Regions from separate parts of the Petrocella sp. genome, predicted to be linked through region 2. Evidence: riboswitches for the same ligand, from Rfam matches in the RefSeq annotation. Region 2 holds a riboswitch; each other region holds the start of a gene.
What was found. A riboswitch is a leader RNA that binds a small molecule or an ion and turns the genes downstream of it on or off. The one in region 2 is predicted to bind cyclic di-GMP.
Positions count from the first base shown of each region.

Region 1: it holds a riboswitch for cyclic di-GMP, as region 2 does, so the genes downstream of both, AC6F8J_RS05920 (stalk domain-containing protein) here and AC6F8J_RS02240 (S-layer homology domain-containing protein) in region 2, are expected to answer to the same signal.
Region 3: it holds a riboswitch for cyclic di-GMP, as region 2 does, so the genes downstream of both, AC6F8J_RS14570 (Cys-Gln thioester bond-forming surface protein) here and AC6F8J_RS02240 (S-layer homology domain-containing protein) in region 2, are expected to answer to the same signal.

Region 1 is NZ_JCBCDA010000049.1:27,308-31,601, reverse strand. Features, by position in the region: gene AC6F8J_RS05930 (L-fucose isomerase) at 1-531, shown strand, start outside; gene AC6F8J_RS05925 (FGGY family carbohydrate kinase) at 550-1,941, shown strand; cyclic di-GMP riboswitch class I at 2,027-2,113, shown strand; gene AC6F8J_RS05920 (stalk domain-containing protein) at 2,220-3,191, shown strand; gene AC6F8J_RS05915 (EAL domain-containing protein) at 3,408-4,294, opposite strand, start outside.
Region 2 is NZ_JCBCDA010000019.1:382-4,675, forward strand. Features, by position in the region: partial or broken gene AC6F8J_RS02240 (S-layer homology domain-containing protein) at 1-1,743, opposite strand, end outside; cyclic di-GMP riboswitch class II at 1,774-1,857, opposite strand; cyclic di-GMP riboswitch class I at 1,985-2,068, opposite strand; gene AC6F8J_RS02245 (shikimate kinase) at 2,345-2,890, shown strand; gene AC6F8J_RS02250 (IS1634 family transposase) at 2,894-4,294, shown strand, end outside.
Region 3 is NZ_JCBCDA010000131.1:4,787-9,080, forward strand. Features, by position in the region: gene AC6F8J_RS14555 (ATP-binding cassette domain-containing protein) at 1-550, shown strand, start outside; gene AC6F8J_RS14560 (Wzz/FepE/Etk N-terminal domain-containing protein) at 678-1,379, shown strand; gene AC6F8J_RS14565 (polysaccharide biosynthesis tyrosine autokinase) at 1,376-2,023, shown strand; cyclic di-GMP riboswitch class I at 2,108-2,189, shown strand; gene AC6F8J_RS14570 (Cys-Gln thioester bond-forming surface protein) at 2,354-3,874, shown strand.

The sequences.
Region 1 (4,294 bases), on a different contig from region 2:
TGGGAGATTCAAGAAGATGAGGTAAAACGCTGTCTTGATGCCACAAGATTCTGCCCGGCAAATAGCGAGTATTTCTGTGGTGGTGGGTTCTCAACACGTTTTGTTACAAGAGGGAATATGCCGGTGACCATGTCTAGAATTAATATTATTAAAGGCCTTGGTCCGGTTTTACAGATTGCAGAAGGCTACACGGTAGAGTTAGAGGATGAAGTGCATCAAACCTTGGACCAAAGAACAGATCCAGCTTGGCCGACAACTTGGTTTGTACCGATTTTAACAGGTGAAGGTGCATTTGAAGATGTCTATTCGGTTATGGATACATGGGGTGCTAATCATGGCGCTATTAGCTATGGACATATAGGTGATCAACTCATTACACTGGCATCTATGTTAAGAATACCGGTAAGTATGCATAATGTTGATTCTCATCGTATATTCAGACCGAAAGCATGGCGTGGATTTGGAAGCAAAGATTTAGAAGGCGCAGATTTTAGAGCATGTCAAACCTATGGAGCTCTTTATAAAAAATAAGCAAAAGGAGGTTCTTAGATGCAAGTTTTAGCCTTTGATTTAGGTGCAAGTAACGGACGTGCTATCATTGGAGAATACAACCGAGGGAAGATTGTCTTACATGAAGTCCATCGGTTCTCCAATAGCCCGGTAAAAATGAATAACCATCTCTATTGGGACTTTCCACGCTTACTTTTTGAATTAAAAACAGCATTGATAAAATCCAAAAATCTAGGTTGCAAAATTCAAAGTATTGGGATAGATTCTTGGGGTGTGGATTATGGTGTATTGGATGTAGAAGGTGAATTGATGGCAAACCCAATACATTATAGAGATGAACGATGTAACCAAGGTTTAGCCCTACTTTTAGAAAAGAAAAATGAGGCATCATTAAAAAGTGAAACGGGTATGGACTGTGTGAGCTATAATACGATTAATCAATTAATGGTAGATCGTTATATACGATGGGATCATGCGGATGTTATTCTTAATATTCCGGATCTATTCAATTACTTTTTAACAGGTAAAAAGCTATCGGAATACAGTATGGCAACGACAACACAACTTTTTGACTATAAAACCATGAATTGGAACACATCATTGATTCAAGATCTTGGATTCAAAAAATCATTATTTATGCCGATTATACAATCAGGCACAAACCTAGGATCTGTGAAGAATGAGATCATAAATGAACTAGGTATTGAGTCATTAGATGTTATCTCGGTGACAAGTCACGATACGTCACTGGCTTTACAAAGCTTACCGATGGAAGACGACTATCTGTTTATTGCTACCGGAACATGGATTATTGTCGGTGCCAAGCAAGAGCAGATGACCATGAATGAAAAGGTGATTGAATATGGCCTGGCCAATGAAGGTGGATCCTATCCGTCGGTGAATCTTCTGAAAAATCATGTCGGACTCTGGATTTTACAAGAATCCAAAAAATACTGGGAAAACAATGGTATGAATATTGACTTTGGTGAAATGGTTGAATTAGCAAAGGGCACAGTCATTAGAAGTGAAATCGATATTAATGACCCTCGGTTTTTTGAACCCGGAGATATGCCGATTAAGGTTCAAGATTATTGTAAAGAAACAAAGCAACAAGTGCCAAAGAGTATAGGCGAGATTGTACGTGTTATTGAAGAAAGTCTTGCAAAACAGATTACAAAAACACTATCTGAAATTGAAACAGCCATAGGAAAAAAATATGATCGTGTTTGTATTTTTGGTGGTGGCGTCCAAGATCAGTTACTATGTCAGTTGATCAAAAAATACAGCAAAAAACAACTTGTTTATGGCGTAAAAGAAGCGACAGCTCTAGGGAACATTACCGAACAGCTCATAGCTTTAGAAGCGTTTACTGAAGAAGACCGCATAAAAGTTTTTCAAGAATCTTTTAATGCCATCAAGATTAGGGTATGAAAACAGTGACCTGCATTCTTTGAATCATTGACAAAACGGTTCTATAAGACTATACTTTGTAGTACAAGTAATAAAGTTATCAAGTAAACGATAAAGGCAAACCCAAGGAAATTTGGGGACGCAAAGCCACGGGCCTTAAGGTGATTATGACCAAGGTAGCCGGGTTACCAAATACTGAAAATACAGGAATAATGTATTAGCTCTGTTTGGCAATCCAACCAGAGCTTTTTTTGTGCTTTGAGGATTAAAAAACAATCATTCATTAAGGAGGAACTAAGATGAAAAAATTCAACAAAGTATTAGCATTACTTATGATTTTTGTACTGACATTTGCATTTTCAGCGGTATCATTTGCAGAAGAGGTGGATCTGACATCACCAGTAAGTGAAGCTGATGAAGAAGTAACAACCGATGATGATGCAGAAGTAGAAGAAGAGGGTAATAAGGGAAAAGGTAAGAGTAAGGAAATGAAAAATGCTTGGAAGCTTGAAAAGCAACTTTTAGAACAAGAAAAGGACCAGCTAGAAGAGCTAAAAGATAGTCTAGAAGAGCAACTAGATGCTTTAGAAGAAGAACTTGAAGCTGCAGAAGAAGCGGGTGATACAGCATTAATAGAAAGCCTAAGAGCTGAACTTGAAGCATTGAAGCTTGAAAAAGACACCTACAAAACGGATTTGAAGAATAAGCTTGCGCTAATGAAGCAGATTGCAAGAAGTAAGTACACAGAAGAAGAACTAAGCCAGCTACAAGAAGTCTATAAAAGCTTTAATAATCTAAAAAATATGAGAACGATTCCAGTTGAAAATGTGTTTTTTAAAAACAGAGATGTCAAGTTTGATACTCCGCCGGTTATAAAAGAAGGTAGAACCCTTATTCCGGTTAGAGCTATTACAGAAGCAATGGGAGCGACCGTAACGTGGAACAGTGAAGAAAAACTTGTAACAATTGTTAAAGATGGTACAACAATCGTCTTTGACTTATTAAACAATATGACCTATGTCAACGATGTTGAAGCGACAATAGATGTACCTGCCGATGTCATGAACAATAGAACCATGGTGCCATTAAGATTTATTGCTGAGAACCTAGGGCTAAAGGTTACTTGGGATGAAGAAGCTCAAACCATTGAAGTAGATGAAGAGATTATAGCAGATGAAGTCGTTGAAGAAATCACAGATGAAGAAAATGAAGTTGTCGTGGATCCAACAGAAGAAGATTCAGTAGTGGTCGATAGTGAAGATACAATATAGTAGATACAATAGTAGATACTATACAGTAGCATAGGAAAAAAGGAGTTGAATCGAAACGTTCAACTCCTTTTTATTGTTCTCAAGGAAAGTCATACTTTAGTATTCAGCCAAAAAGCGTGGCAGAATACGTCAAAGACCTTTCCTGTCGAACCATTCAGAAATATGAGCAGGGATCATAACGAAGCCAAGCTTCTTTTCTTGCCAAGATTACATATTTCAATCATTCATCTCATGAATATATTTCATTAAGCCATCTTTGGGTAAAGGTTTGGAGAAATAATAACCTTGTATGATATGACAATCATGTTGTTTTAGAAATTCTAATTGTTCTAAGGTTTTAATGCCTTCTGCAACGATTTCGATATTCATGTTTTTTGCTAGATTAATGATCAGCTTTGCTATGCTACCATCATCCGTTTTAGGATAATCTTTAATAAAGTTTCGGTCAATCTTAATACGTTCAAAGGGAAATCGTTTTAAGTAGCTAAGTGAAGCATAGCCTGTGCCAAAGTCATCTATGGTAATGAGAAAGCCCATGTGTTTTAATTCAATAATCACATCAATAGCTTCATCTTCATTCGTTATGAGAAGACTTTCAGTCACTTCAAATTCAATGTTTTCATTAGGAAAGGCATAGATTTGCTTCAAACGCATAACCTGAGCGAATAAAAAATCCCATTTGAGTTGCACGGCAGAAATATTGACGGCAACAACAATAGATGTATTAGATTTGTAGAAATCTTCAGCAAGCTTAAAAGCCTCTTTAAGTACAAACTCGCCAATAGGAATGATGAGTCTAGTCTGCTCTGCAAGGGGGATGAACTGATTTGGTGAGATATAATGATCATCGTGTTTCCAACGCAATAAGGCTTCAACACCAACAACATGTTTGGTGTGTACATTAATTTGAGGTTGAAAATGCAAAAACATTTCATTTTGTTCAAGCGCAAAACGCATATGTTTTAGGAGTTCATAGTTTTCAGCAGATATAGATTCAAAGGCATCCTCGTATTTAACAATCTGATTTTTGCCGTTGTTCTTTGCATGATTCAGGGCAATACTTGCATTTTTAAGCAGTTTTTCAGCGGTGGCACCGTTTTCGG
Region 2 (4,294 bases):
TAGGGTTTGATTCTCAAGTAGTATCATCTCTTGATTGACTTCATCAACATAATAGATTGCAGGTTCAAACTCTTGATTCTGAAGCAACTCATTGTTAAAGGCAAATGTTAGCTCTGCTGAATCAAAAGTTCCATCTAAATCAAATTCATAGCCCGCACCAACATAACCCGGCATATCTTCCGGCAAATAAAAGTTATCCCCGGATACTTTTCGTATAGACAAAGTATCTATCAGTCTTCCTGGTATATTCATCGTTATTGTAGGGACCGCTCTAAGGTCTGTTTCTTCCTGTGAGGCTGTTTTTGTTATTAAAAATATTTCATCGCCATCTAGGATTCCATTTCCATTTGTATCCGGATTTGTTGGATCCGTTCCTACTTCAAGTTCTTTTGAATCACTTAATCCATCATTATCCGTATCATACAGTAATGGATTTGTGGAATGAATATTCATCTCATCATAATCACTAAGACCATCTCCATCGGTGTCAACATCCCATGGATTCGTACCTAATACTTGTTCTTCTAAATTGGTTAGGCCATCTCCGTCAAAGTCCTCATCCCCATCTAAGATGCCATTATTATCCGAATCAACTTCTAAAGGATTGGTTCCTGTGTAATATACTTCATAATAATCTGTAAGGCCGTCACCATCTGTATCCAGATTATAAGGATCTGTACCATAAAATACTTCATAAATATTTAAAAGGCCATCATTATCTTCATCGCCATATTCATCAAATTCCAAGGTCAAAATTGCGCTTATTGTTACATTGCTTGCTGGCATGGTAAATGTTGTTTCTTTTGAAGTTTTGTCGTCAAAAGAGCCTCCACCAGTTGATGCCCATTCCGTAAAATTATAGTATTTTTCTGGTACTACTTTTACATTTACTCTTGCTCCAGGTGCATGATTTCCTACAATACTTATGTTAACTTCTCCACCTATTATCGTTTCAACTTCTAGTTTATATGTTAGAGCATTCGTACTTCCACCGGATGAAGAGCCTCCTGTACTCGATGTTGTTTTATCTTCTTCTTTTATGATGCCTTCTGGGATTATGGGGTCTTCTATCTCTTTATCATTCTCTATATCTTTATCAAAAAGTTCTAATAATCTGTTTATAATGACCATGGCTTCAGCTCTTTTTGCATTCGCATTTATCGCAAAATGCTTATCTGGATAGCCTTGAACTAATCCTAAATTAACTGCTTGCTGGATGGCTTCATATGCCCAAAAGGTAGATTCTAAATCATTAAAATTATAAACTTCTTGGCCTATGTTCTCAAAACCTTCTACTCGCATAATAAGTGTTACAATTTCTGATCTGGTAATATAGGCACTTGGCTTAAAGGAGCCATCTTTATATCCTTCAATTAAACCTAATGACTTTCCTATTAGGATATTGTCTTTGCCCCAATGATTCAATATATCAGAGTACGCTACATCACTGCTTACTTCCGATGTTAAATCCACTAATTCCGATTCTGAATAGAGTGCCCTGAGTACAAGCGTTATAAACTCTGCCCTTGTTATCATTTTTTCAGGCATTATGTAATAAATATTGTCAATTTGAGTACCCTCTACAACTTCTTTGTCAATTAATTCCTTAATTTCTTTTTCTGCCCAATGCCCTATAATGTCAGGATGATTTGGGTTTGTCTCTGCAAAAGCACTGATGTGTGCAACTTGCAAAAGAATTGTAAAACACAAAACAATTGCTAAAACTCTCTTCATTCTTTTCATTTTCTTTTTCTCCTCTTAAAATTTGTTGGATTCTAAGAAGGTCGGTTACACTATTAGCTCCGAGTAGACCAAGTGTCCCATTAAAGTCTATTCATCTACGCTCCCCTATCTCATGTTCCCCTCTTACAAAATCCATGTTGATAGCGGAGGGTACACTATCTTTATTCAATCGGTTAAGCCCATTCCTTAACTTGTATGAATCCAATAAATATACAAAAAAAAGCCAGGAAGCATCCTTGATTCATGCAACCGGCTACCTTTTCTCTTTCTTTAAGGTCCTTTGGCTTTGCGTCCTTATCTTTCGATAAGTTTGCCTTTAAATTATCATTAAAGATATAATATCATCATATTTTATATACTGTCAATCTGTTTTCAAATATTAATAGTCTTATATGCTCAATTTCTTTTCTACTTTTTTGAGTATATAAGACCATATTGGTATCCCACCTGAGTTTTGAAGTGAATATCTAAAAACAATCCAGCAATCCCTTGTGGTTACTGGTGGTTACTGGTATTTTCTTGTCTACTTTTTGTGTTTTATATATGGCGCAATATAGCGATACATGTTATAATAATAGTATATTCCAGAGGAGGACGCTTTATGAACATACTATTATTCGGTGTTTCAAATGTGGGCAAAACCGTTGCTGGCAGGCTGCTTGCTCAACGTTTAAGTTATGATTTTTACGATTTTGATGAAGAAGTTAAAAAGAATCTCAATACTACATTGGAAAATTTTGTGACAAATAGAACACTGCGCGAACGCGATAGAATACGTTGCGAAGTTATCAATGCTCTCATCTCTCATAAAGGCAACAAAGTTATCGCTATCACTCCATTGTCCTATATACAACCCATTTATGCTCTCTTGTCTTCTTCAGATATATTCCCCATCGTATTAACAGATTCAGTTGAAAGCATTTTTGATCGTCTTGTTTTCAGTGACGAAAATGATGTTATCTATACAGATGATGCCTATAAAAACAAACACAGAAATCATTATCTATTAGAAATAAGCAAAGACCTCACTTGGTATGGTTCCGTTTACGCTGGCATTAAACATCATTTCCATATGTTAGGCCGACAGACGGAAGCTGTAGTCGATGCTTTGATTATCGAGTATCGTCTCGATGGCAAGGAGGTTTAGCCTATGTACTTACGTAAAATCAAACGTCCACAAGGTATTTACCTTGCCATTCAAGAAAGCTATTATGATAGTTCCAGCAAGCAAAGCCGAACTCGTACAATCCAGAGTCTTGGATACCTTGAATCTTTAAAATCTGAACATGACGATCCTATCGCTTTCTTCACTCAAAAAGCCTTGGAGATGACAGAACAAAAAAAATCCGAAAAATCAATCAACATTAAGATTGACTCTCATACAAAAATGGGAATAGATACAAACGATGTTCGCAACATTGGCTATGTTGTATTGAAAGAATTGTATAAAAGATTAGAGTTGGACAAGTTTTGGAACTGGAAGACACGCAATCTTTCCATAGAATTTAGCGTGAACCAAATTTTTCGCTTACTAGTATTTTCACGAATTCTAAGACCATCCTCAAAGAAAGGAACTTATGATGCCCGAAATTTCTTCTTTGAAGACTTCAAAGATTTTTCGCTTGACGATGTCTACCACGCACTAGACATTATCTCCAACAATAATGAAGCTCTTCAAAAATGGATTTATGATCGTTCCTCAAATATTTGTTCAAGAGATATGTCAGTAGCTTATTTTGACTGTACGAATTATTACTTTGATATTGGGCGGTCAGACATGGACACACTGGATGATAACGGAAATCCTGTCGATAAGGACGGCAACCCTGTTTCTACGAAATACAGAAAACGTGGACCAGAAAAAAACCATCGCCCTGATCCCATAGTTGAAATGGGGTTGTTGATGGATAGAAATGGGATTCCTCTCGCTTTTGATTTGTTCCCCGGAAACGAATCCGAAAAGGTCCATATGCGTCCTATAATTAACCGCATTAAAAATGAATTTTCAGATAGTCGCATTATTTTTGTAGCTGACAGAGGATTAAATACCTCAGACAATATCTACTATCTAAACGGCGATAATAAAGGAGATTATAATCAACGAGACGGTTATGTCTACGGCCAGTCCATCAGAGGCGCTGATGCAGATTTTAAAGAATGGGTTGTCTCAGCTGGGTATCGTGTTGATAAAATCACTAATGATGATGGGGAAGAAATAGCCTTCAAACACAAATCAAGAATCTATCCCAAAACACTTCACGTAAATGTGACAAAACCAGGAAGAAAAAATCCATTGAAAAAAGATGTCTCTGTCGATCAGAAACAAATGGTCTATTACTCAGAAAAATATGCAAAGAAACAGCAAGCTGATAGAGAAGTTATGATTCAACGAGCCAAAGATATGATTAGTCACCCAAAAAAATATGACAAAGTAACTTCTGCTGGCTCAGCCTCATATGTCCTTAACATAGCCTTTGACAAAAGTACTGGAGAGATAGTTAAGGGTAAATCATTGGCTTTGAATTTAGAGAAGATCGAAGAAGAAAAGAAA
Region 3 (4,294 bases), on a different contig from region 2:
TTTATTAATGTCTCTTTTAAATCCTATAAAGGGTCATATATCTATACTAGATGGAGAAAAAGAGTATGAGGTGAGTACTAAGGCAAGAGGGTTCATTTCCTATGTTCCACAAGGTAACAATATTTTTTCGGGCTCTATAGAAGATAACTTAAGACTGGGTAAAGAGGATGCAACAGAAGAGGAACTAAAGGAGGCCGCAAAAGCTGCAAGTGCATGGGATTTCATTCGAGAAACTGAAAATGTTATGGCGACTCACATTGGCGAAAGGGGGGTTGGACTATCTGAAGGACAAACTCAAAGAATTGCCATTGCAAGAGCACTGCTTCATAAAGCACCTATTCTTATTTTAGATGAGGCCACTTCAGCTTTAGACTCAAAAACAGAAGTGCAAGTATTAAAAACAATACAGTCATTAGAGCAATCACCAACTTGTATTATTATAACCCATAGATTATCTGCATTAAAAATCTGCGATAGAATATTAAAAATTGATAAGGGTTATTTATATGAGATCAGCTATAAGGATGCCGTAAATTTTGAAGATGAATAAAATAATTGCTTTGAACTGTCAGGTCTTGATAAGTTGGCCAATGAATGCTAAGATAAGCTGAGTTAATAAGATGATAGGTATTAATTCATTACGATAAAATATAAGAAGGTTTATTAAGGAGACTGCTATGGGGAACTTCCTGGAGATTAGTTTTAGTGATTTTTTGAATACGTGTATAAAAAAATGGTGGATACTGATAGGTTTTATATTAGTCGGCATATTGATATCTTTTGTGGTAGGAACGATCATTGTTGCGCCTGAATATGAAGCTCACACAACAATATTTATAGGAAATCCATCAGGCGTAGACGCAGATACAAGAATCATGATTCAAGAATTTGAAATGACGCAACAATTAATTAACGACTATAAAGAAATACTAAGGACCAGATTAGTAGCAGAAAATGTTATTAATGAGCTTAATTTAAGCATACCGATTGAAGATTTAAGAGAAAATATGAGTATTGCTAATATTGGAACAACGCGTTTGTTTTCTATAGGCTATAGAGACAACAATCCTAAAATAGCAGCTGAAGTGGCAAATGCATATACAAATCAACTTTCTATAGCGGTGACGGGAATTGTAGGCTTGGATAACATTCAGATTATTGATGAAGCGCGTGCACCTGAACGTCCTATAGGACCATCTGCTATCATATTTATGATGGTAGGTAGTAGCTTAGGTTTATTGCTAGGTCTAGGGTTTATGATTTATAAAGCAGTATTGGCCAAAAAAATATTACAGAACGTTGAAGAAATAGAAGCGCTTTTAGGGTTACCAATATTAGCCGAGTTACCTAGTTATACAATGGAGGCTAATAGATTATGAAAAAAGAAAAAATCATTATCATAAGTGAACCTGATTCATATGTATCTGAAGCGTACAAGATTCTAAGATCTATACTTAGTCATATAAACGTAAGTAGTGGAAAAAAAATCATCATGTTGGCAAGCGCCAATGAAGATGATGATAAAACAGCAGTTATAACAAATCTGGCTGTATCCTTAGCCCAGTTAGGAAAAAAAGTACTATTGGTTGAAGGCGACTATAGACACCCTAAGATCTATAATCTATTTGAGGTGCCTAAACGGCCGGGTTTAACAAACTTACTTTTTGAAAAGAAACAATTAAAAGACTGTGTAAATAAAAACATACAAATAAAGGGCTTAAGTATTTTGACAGCAGGTACTTCATCAGTATCCAACCTTGAACTCTATGCAAGGCCGGAAATTATGCCCTTGATAGAGGAGATGAAGGCGGAGTATGATGTTGTATTGATGGATGTACCACCTATTATGAACTATTCAGATGGAACGGTTTTATCAAGGATCGTCGATGGTGTTATTCTTATTGCCGCTCTTAATGAAACTCGTAAAGACCACTTAATTAAAATGCATGATATGTTAGAGATGGTAAATGCGAAAATAATAGGTGTGGTTGTGACAAAGTCGAAAAAAAAGAAGAATAAATAATATATTTATTCTTCTAGTAAGGATTGACTTATGGTGCAAAAATGATATAATAGGTAATAAGGATTAGTTTTATAAATATAAAACATAATATTTTGGCAAACTTCTTGAAAAAGAAGGGCGCAAAGCTAGAATCTAAGGTTTAGACTATGATAGTTCGGCTGCTTAAAATAATAAGCAGCTTTTTTTATTTCCAAATATTTGTTGGTATTTGCGAAATATTACAATGTTATAGTAAGTTATGAGGGGAATATAAACAAGATTCTGCTAATACTTTATTTAAGGGCAATAGTAGCTGAACAATGATATCCGACTATTGTAGAGGAGAAGAAGATGAAAAACTATAAAATAAAAAAGAAATTAAGTTTGGTCCTATCGAGTATTTTAATTATGTCATTATTGATGTCAACAAGTGTATTTGGTAGTAGTTTTTACTGGACACCATATCCTGGTGGCGGTTTGGATGGCTTTATACGGGGGGCAGATGTTGACAATACTTTTATTTTTAATTTATATGACATAAAAACAGGCGATTTATTGCAAGCATATTGTTTTGATGAAACCATGGAGATGTTTGTAGACTCAGTTTACGGAGACATTATCCCGCTTGGTGATAATAATGATGATAATATGGTTAGGGCGATATTAGCTCACTCTCTACCCTATCTTAACTTGAAGGAAATTGAAGACAATCTAGAGGTGGAAAGCCTAAGTAAAGATGATGTAATAACAGCTACTCAATATGCAATATGGAAAATAGTAAATGGAACACCAATGTATTCACCTGTAGCAAATAGTGATATTACAATGCTTTATAATTATTTTTTGGAATTATCACCAATGGCATCACCGAATGAGTATGAAGCGGTTATAACAAGCCCAAGCTATAGAAGATCCGGTGGCATTGTGACACTGAACTTTGATTATTACATTCAGTTGCCAGATGGTACGAAAGTGGACACTGAAGAACTTAATGCTCAATTATCATATAATAAAAGTATATTGACTGAAGACTTAACCCGAAATGGAGATTTTTTAGTATCTGTCGAGTTGACCATCAGTGAAAGTAATTTGCCTGCTAATGAAAATCTTAGAATAACATTAAAAGGCACATTGGTTGAAGCGTATAGGTTGACAGGCACACATACTGAATTGATACCTATACCTGTAGAGGTTGAATATAAAGAAACTTTAGAAGATGACACCAAAACAGATGACGACATCCAAACAGGTAACGACACCAAAACAGATGACGACATCCAAACAGGTGACGACACCAAAACAGATGACGACATCCAAACAGGTGACGACACTAAAACAGGTGACGACACTAAAACAGGTGACGACATCCAAACAGGTGATGACACTAAAACAGGTGACGACATCCAAACAGGTGATGACACCAAAACAGGTGACGATGAAGATTTGGAAGTGCTATTAAAATCTACTAATAATGATTCAAACAGAGTTTTTAGGACAATTGCACTGGACGTTGACTATGAAGAAGAGATTAAAGATTCTCAAACGTTAGTATTTGTCGATGATGAAGATATTATAGCAACCAGAGACTTCAGTTATACAAGAAGAAGTAGAGATCGTGACCCAGATCCAGATCCAGATCCAGAACCAGAACCAGATCCAGAACCAGAACCAGAACCAGAAGAAATAGAAATACCGGATGAAATAGTAGAAATACCTGAAGCGGTGCCAGAGCTTGAAGAGGTTATTTTAGATGAAGCTATAATCATACCTCAAGCTTTACCTGAAACATCAGGAACACCAATTGGTATATTGATGCTACTAGGAAGCAGTATATCCGGGTTAGGTTTATATATTAAGAAGCGTAATAAATAGTATACTAAATAGTATACTAAATCATAAAAAAGATGAAGGAGGTGTTAGTGTGAAGAAAGAGTGGAAAAAGCCAGAAATTATTGAATTAGAAGTTGTATTAACTGAACAGTGGGTTCTACCTCGGAGTTAAATAATTATTAATTTATTTCATGTATATTCAAATAAAGCATTAACTAAGGTTAATGCTTTATTTGAATGAAAATCGTTATTTTATAATAGATTATTGGTTAAGGCGTAAAAACTATATAGTTGAACTTTCACCTACCATATGTAGTTATGAATGTATCAACGTAATCTACATATGGCAGGCGAATTTAGTGAAACTTAGTTTTGACACTTTAGCATAGACATAAAAAGCTATATTCTTAGGTATTTCAGGTGAAAGGTTAATGGTATATTATTATGACGAACCATTCAGAA